Linked DNA regions of Magnetofaba australis IT-1. The protein of the gene in region 2 binds, or shares a complex with, the protein of the main gene of each other region. Links are inferred from orthologs where the notes say so. Each region holds a gene or a part of one and is shown on either strand. Other genes may lie near its edges.

The links.
Region 1: the proteins of dnaN (region 2) and dinB are in contact, whole or in part, in a solved structure (PDB 1OK7), measured with the Escherichia coli proteins. The link is inferred for Magnetofaba australis IT-1 from one-to-one orthologs.

What each region holds. Positions count from the first base shown.
Region 1 is NZ_LVJN01000014.1:67,831-71,070, reverse strand. What follows is about bases 10-2,929. They hold dinB (DNA polymerase IV), read right to left. Parts: upstream 2,077-2,929; coding sequence 943-2,076; downstream 10-942. Other genes in these bases: MAIT1_RS01905 (invasion associated locus B family protein), read left to right, coding at 2,207-2,797; thpR (RNA 2',3'-cyclic phosphodiesterase), read right to left, coding at 339-920; MAIT1_RS01920 (cyclic nucleotide-binding and patatin-like phospholipase domain-containing protein), read right to left, coding at 10-217. Outside these bases: more of MAIT1_RS01920, read right to left, coding at 1-9; MAIT1_RS01900 (IS110 family RNA-guided transposase), read left to right, coding at 3,156-3,240. UniProt on the Escherichia coli protein: Poorly processive, error-prone DNA polymerase involved in translesion repair and untargeted mutagenesis. Copies undamaged DNA at stalled replication forks, which arise in vivo from mismatched or misaligned primer ends.
Region 2 is NZ_LVJN01000021.1:597,605-600,755, reverse strand. The notes cover bases 321-3,151. They hold dnaN (DNA polymerase III subunit beta), read right to left. Parts: upstream 2,382-3,151; coding sequence 1,260-2,381; downstream 321-1,259. Other genes in these bases: dnaA (chromosomal replication initiator protein DnaA), read right to left, coding at 2,408-3,151; recF (DNA replication/repair protein RecF), read right to left, coding at 321-1,249. In the rest of the region: more of recF, read right to left, coding at 122-320. UniProt on the Escherichia coli protein: Confers DNA tethering and processivity to DNA polymerases and other proteins. Acts as a clamp, forming a ring around DNA (a reaction catalyzed by the clamp-loading complex) which diffuses in an ATP-independent manner freely and bidirectionally along dsDNA.

The DNA.
Region 1 (3,240 bases), on a different replicon or contig from region 2:
CCCAGCCCACCAACTGCCCTTTACGGGTGACCTGAAAGTGGCCGGTGTGTATCCAGAAGAAACGGTTGTTGGGTTTGCCCTCGACGATGGCGTTCTTCTCGGCGGGCACGATGTCCCACTCCAGGGAGTCGGCCAATTCGCACAACACGTTTTCCGGCAGATGCTTGAGCGCGTGCTGTTGTTTGAGAAACGCAATGATATCCAGCGGATCACTCACCGCAGACTCCTTGATGAACAAATTGGCTGTGCTTGAATAGAGGGGGGGGGGGCGGGCGCAATGAGCATACAATAATGCGCCTGCGGCTGATTTTAAAGGCGGAATCGAGTGCTTGTGCGCGTTAACTCTGAAGCCGAGATGTGGGAATTGTCGGGGGAGAGGCCGCCAATGTGTGGCGTGCGATAACATGATGTTGCGCGCCGTAATCCGTGAGCGTGGAGGCCATCAATTGAATCGATTGCGCGCGCCATGTCAGCGGCGGCAATGGCGTCTGGCCCAACAGCGCTGTCAAAGGCATGGTGTTGCGGCGGCGCGCCACAGTGATGTGGGGCGTGAACGCGGATTGCGGCTCTTGCGTCGGCTCTAGAGCAGCAATCTGCTGCGCCAGCTTGGCTAGGTTTTCGTTCGTGTCGGTGACGCCCGCCCAGAAGATTCGTCCCTGTTGGGCATCGGGAAACGCGCCCCACTGCGTGAGTTGTAGGGTGAATTCCGGAGTGGCGAGGGCGATCTCACCCAGCGATGTGCTGAGGCCATCAATATCCGCATCAGGCGTGTCGCCCAGAAAGCGCAGGGTGAGGTGATACTGCGCGGGGTGAGCCCAGCGCACGCCTTTCACCTGTTTCAGCGCGCTCAGGCTATGGCCAATGGCTTGTTTGATCGCCTCGGGCGGTTCCAGACTGATGAACAGGCGTTGCGTGGTCATGCATGGGCTCCTGTCCGGGGCGTTAATCCGGCGACGGGGCGGAGAACAGCGGCAGGGAGAGCTGCTGGCCGCCCAGATCCTCCGCCTCACACGGGGTGGAGACGGTCAGTCCCAGCAGGCGCACGCCGATGGCGGGGATCTCGATGGGCTCGAACAGGCGCATGGCCAACGCCATCATCTCCCGCGCCTGGGTGATGGGGTGATCCACCGTCTTGCTGCGGGTGATCTGCTGAAAGTCGGCGAATTTGACCTTCAACGTCAGGGTGCGGCCCAGATAGCCGGTTGTGCGGATGGCCAGCTCCACTGCATAGGCGATCTGCAACAGCTGGCGGCGCATGATCTCGCGGTCGTGGAGATCCTGCTCGAAGGTGTCTTCAGTACCCACCGAGTGGCGCGGCCGGTTGGGGGTGACCGGGCGGCGATCCTCATTGCGCACGACATCATAGTAACTGCGCCCCGCCTTGCCAAAGGCGCGGACCAGATCGCCCAGCGACCACTGCAGCAGGTCAGCGCCGGTGGCGATGCCCAGATGACGCATGCGCCCGGCGGTGACCGGGCCGACGCCGAAGAACTTCTCCACCGGCAGTTGCGCGATGAACGTTGGGGCCTGCTCCGGGGTGATCACCGACAGACCATCGGGCTTGTTCAGGTCCGAGGCGATCTTGGCGAGAAATTTATTGAATGAGACCCCCGCCGAGGCGGTGAGGCCGGTGGTGTGGCGAATCTTCTGGCGGATCTCTTCGGCGATGCGCGTGCCGGAGGGGTTGTTCATCTTGTTTTCGGTTACGTCCAGAAACGCCTCATCCAGCGACAGCGGTTCGATCAGGTCGGTGTAGTGGCGGAAGATGGCGTGGATCTGGTCGGAGACCTGTTTGTAGAGCTCTTTGCGCGGTTTAACCACCACCAAGTTGGGGCAGCGCTGCAGCGCTTGACGCATGGACATGGCCGAGTGAATGCCGAAGGTGCGCGCCTCGTAGCTGGCGGCGGCCACCACCCCGCGCGCGCTTTTGCCGCCCACCACCAGGGGCAGGCCCTTGTAGGCGGGCGTCTCGCGCTGCTCCACCGAAGCGAAGAAGGCGTCCATATCGATATGGATGATTTTACGCGAGGCGTCCATGGGGGAGGATAATAAAGGCTGCGCCGAATTCCAGTCCATTGCATCCTGATGAGAGTAGCGCGGGAGGCGCGCAGGCGGCAAGGCGCTGACCTCGGCTCGTCGGGGTGTTATGGTGAAGCGGTCGGGGCGCGCGTTCGCTCTGTCATGATGCGCCCAATGAGGAGTGTGTATGTTCATCATCCGATTCGCCGGGTTGATTTTGGTTCTGACGCTGTTTGCCATGAGCGCGCTGATTCCCGTGGCGGCGCAGGCGAATGATCTGCCCAAAAGCGGCGACCGCTTTGGCAATTGGAGCCTCACCTGTGTGGCGCTGGGGCCGCAACAGACACGCTGCGGATTGACCCAGCAGGTGATGTCCAAAAAGAGCGGCAAGCCGGTGTTCAAGCTCTCCCTGGCCTACGCCAAATCCAGCGACCGTCTGCTCTTGACCGCCAAGACGCCGCTCAATGTGCTGCTGCCGTCTGGCGTGCTGTTGACTGTGGACAAGCATAAACCCCAGCGTATGCGCATGTATCAGTGCAAACGCACGGGCTGTTTGGCGGTGACCAAAGTGGATGATGCGCTGTATGCGCAGTTGATTGGCGGCAAGGTGGTGGAAGCGCGCATCTGGCTGACGCTGAAGGGCAACAAGGTGGCCAAACTGCCCATCAAGCTGCGTCTGCCCGGGGTGAAGGAGGGGCTGGCCGCGCTCAAGCAGGATGGCTCCGGCATGCATGAGGACGAGGTCAACTCGATGCTGGGCGAGACGCCCATGTTTTAACGCATTTCTATATTATAATACGCAAATGCAATATAATATTTACGTGCGCGAATATATTGTGATGGATTTTAATACGTTCGCAGATAAGATTGCACAGAGCGGCCAATGTTTGCGTAACGTAGTTTGAGCTTGCGCTGACTATTAGCCGCCGACTGGTCGGCGGCGGGGTGATTCGGGCCATCCATGGCCCTCACCCTTCGGGCTCGCTGCGCGAGTCCGATTCGGCAATCCTGCCGAATCGTCTGGGGGCCGCGCCCCCAGCGGGTGTAATGGAATGGTCCGCTCCGCTACCCAAACGGCCTCGCAATGGGCCAAGATGGTGGTGTGTTTTTCCATCTAAACGGAGTCGGAGCGGACCATGAGCAATCATATCGAAAACGGACAGGTACGGGTACTGGGTATTGATCTGGGCAAGAGCGTGTTTCAGTTGCATGGCGTCGATG
Region 2 (3,151 bases):
GCCAAACCGTGGGGCGCCGCCCCACACCCCGCTTAAGGGTCATAGACCCTTAAGAATCCCGCCTCCGGCCAGCCGGAGGCCAATAGTCAGCGCAAGCTCAAAGTCTCTCACGCAAACACTTTTACTTCGGCGCCTGCTCTGCAAATGCGCCGTCTTGCACGGTCCAAGTTTGCTTGGGTCGATTTTCCGGCCACGGTATCTGCTCGGCGTTGCAGGCGGCCACGAACAACTGCCCCCCCTGCTCCGCCAACCAGCCCATCAGTCGCGCCACCCCGTCGCCATCCAACTCCGCCGCCGGATCGTCCAGCAAAAACAGCGGCGTTTCCCCCAATGTGGCGGCCAATAGCGCAGCCTCGGCCAACTTCAGCGCCAGCGCCATGCGCTTCTGCTGCCCCTGGGAGCCATACCGCGCCATGGGTTGGCCATCCCAGCCGATGCGCAGATCATCCCGATGCGGCCCCACGCTGGTGGCGCCCATGCGCTGATCCCCAGCCCGCGCCTGCGCCAGCAGATCGCGGTAGACCTGCGCCAGGGTCTCCACCTCAAACCCACGCCACTGCGGCACCGCGCGATCCAACTGGCACTGCAAGGCGACCTGCGCCCGCGTCGGCGGCAGATCCAGCCGCGTCTGAATCGTCTCCAGATGCGGCGCCAACGCCTGCAACGCTTCCGCGCGCGCGCGCGTAACCTGCGCCCCCAACACCGCCAGCCGATCCTCCCAGGCGTCCAACTCCTGGGCGTGGTCACCAGGGCGTTTCAGCAGCCGATTGCGCGCGCTCAGAGCCTGTTGATGCCCTCGCGCCGCCGCCGCATGGCCCCGCTGCAAGCCGAAGGCGGTCCAGTCCAGCCACGCGCGCCGCTCCGTGGGGCCGCCCTGCACCAACCGCAAGGCGTCCGGCGCGCACACCGTGGCCGCCAACGCCTCGCCCATGGCCGAAGCCGCCGCCGCCGGTTTGCCGTTCAACCGCGCCGCCAGCCGCTTGGGCTCGCCATGAAACACGATCTGCTGCGGCAACCCCCTGCCCTGCCCGCGTCCATCCAGACGAAACCAGGGTTCGTCGCGCCGCAACATCACCCCTGGCGCGGCGCGACGGAAGGAGCGGCCCATGGCCAGCAACCCCACCGCTTCGAGCAGATTGCTCTTGCCGTGGCCGTTGGGGCCGACAATGAGGTTCAACCCCGGCCCAAACGTGAGAGTCGCCGTGGGGATGTTGCGAAAACCCCGGATGGCGAGGCGCTCCAGCAGCATCGGCGGTCGATCACACCCGCATGGGCATCAGCACGTACATGCAGTCGTCGCGTCCGGCCTCGCGCATCAGCACCGGCGACTCTTCGTTCTTGAGCATGAAGCGCACCCGATCCCCCGCCATGGCGGTGACGATCTCCTGCAGATAGCGGGCGTTGAAGCCGATGGTCATGGCGTCGCCGTTGTAGTCGGCGACCATCTCCTCTTCGGCGGCTTCCTGCTCGGGGTTGTGGGCGCTCACGGCGATCTGTTCCGGCTCCACCAGCACGCGGATGCCGCGGGATTTCTCATGCGACAGCACCATCATGCGGCGCACCACCCCCAGCAACGCCTCTTTATCCACATCCATGGGGAACGGATTCTCCGCCGGAATCACCTTCTGGTAGCTGGGGAAGCGACCGCTCACCAGTTTGGCCGACAACGTCAGCCCCGGCTTGATGAACTGGATGAAGTGCTCGCCCAGGGCCAGCTCCACCGGCAGATCGTCTTCGTCCAGCAGCTTCTTGGCCTCCTGCACCGCCTTGCGGGGGAGGATCAGCTCCAGCGACTCGTCGATGGTCTCTTCGATGTCGCGGGTGGCCACCGCCAGACGGTGGGTGTCGGTGGCGGCCAGGCTCAGACGCCCGCCCTGCCCGCTCTCATGGGGTTGCAGATGCACCAGGATGCCGTTGAGGATGAAACGGGTCTCATCCTGGGACATGGCGAAGTGGGTGCGCGCGATCATATCCGCCAGTTGCGGCCCCGGCAGGGTGATGCGCCGCGCCGCATCGGCTTCGGGGATGGCGGGGAACTCGTCGGCGGGCAGCGACACCAGAGTGAAGCGGGCGCGGCCGCAGGCGATGGAGAGACGTCCCCCCTCCTCGGTGCGCGCGCGCAGGGTCTCGTCGGGCAGCTCGCGCACGATCTCGAACAGTTTGCGCGCGGAGACCGCCACCGCGCCGGGGGTCGTCACCTCCTCGACTGGGGTGATGGCGCGCAGGGAGACCTCCTCGTCGGTGGCCGACAGGGTCAACCCCTCTTCGGTCGCCTCCAGCAGGGCGTGGCCCAGAATGGGGCGCGTGGTGCGGCGCTCGGCCACCGATTGCAGACGGCTCAAAGCTCTGAGAAAGGGTTCCCGCTCAATGCGAAATTCCATGCTGTACACTCCCCCCGCCAAAATATTTAACGGCGCAACATATCGCTCAATGTCGCCAACGTCTCCGCCAATTCGGCGTCGTCGTTGCGTTTTTTATCAATCTTATCCACAGCGTAGAGCACCGTGGTGTGATCCCGCCCGCCGAAGCGGTGGCCAATCTCCGGGTAGGAGTGGCGGGTCAACTGCTTGCACAGGTACATGGCCACCTGTCTGGGATGGCTGTAGAGCCGCGACTTCTTGGTTCCGCGCAGATCCGCCTGCGTGATTTTGAAGTAGTTGGCCACCGTCTCCTGGATGCGCTCGATGGTGGCCGGTTTATCGCGCCCTTTGACGATATCCTTGAGCGACTCGCGCACCAGGGCCATGGTGATGGGCTTGCCGGTGAGCGAGGCGTAGGCGGAGACGCGAATCAACGCCCCCTCCAACTCGCGCACATTGGTCTGAATCGCCTCGGCCAGGAAGAAGGCCACCTCATCGGCCAGCTCCAGCCCCTCCCCCGACGCCTTGTTCTTGAGGATGGCGATGCGCGTCTCCAGCTCCGGCGGCTGCATATCCGCCACCAGACCCATGCCGAAGCGCGACCGCAGCCGCTCCTCCAGATGCTCGATCTCATGGGGGAAGCTGTCGGCGGTGAGGACGATCTGCTTCTTGGCCTCATACAGCGCGTTGAAGGTGTGGAAAAACTCCTCCTGCGTCGCTTTCTTGCCCGCAATGAACTGGATGTCATCCACCATCAGCACGTCCACTTTGCGGAAGGTGTCCTTGAAGTT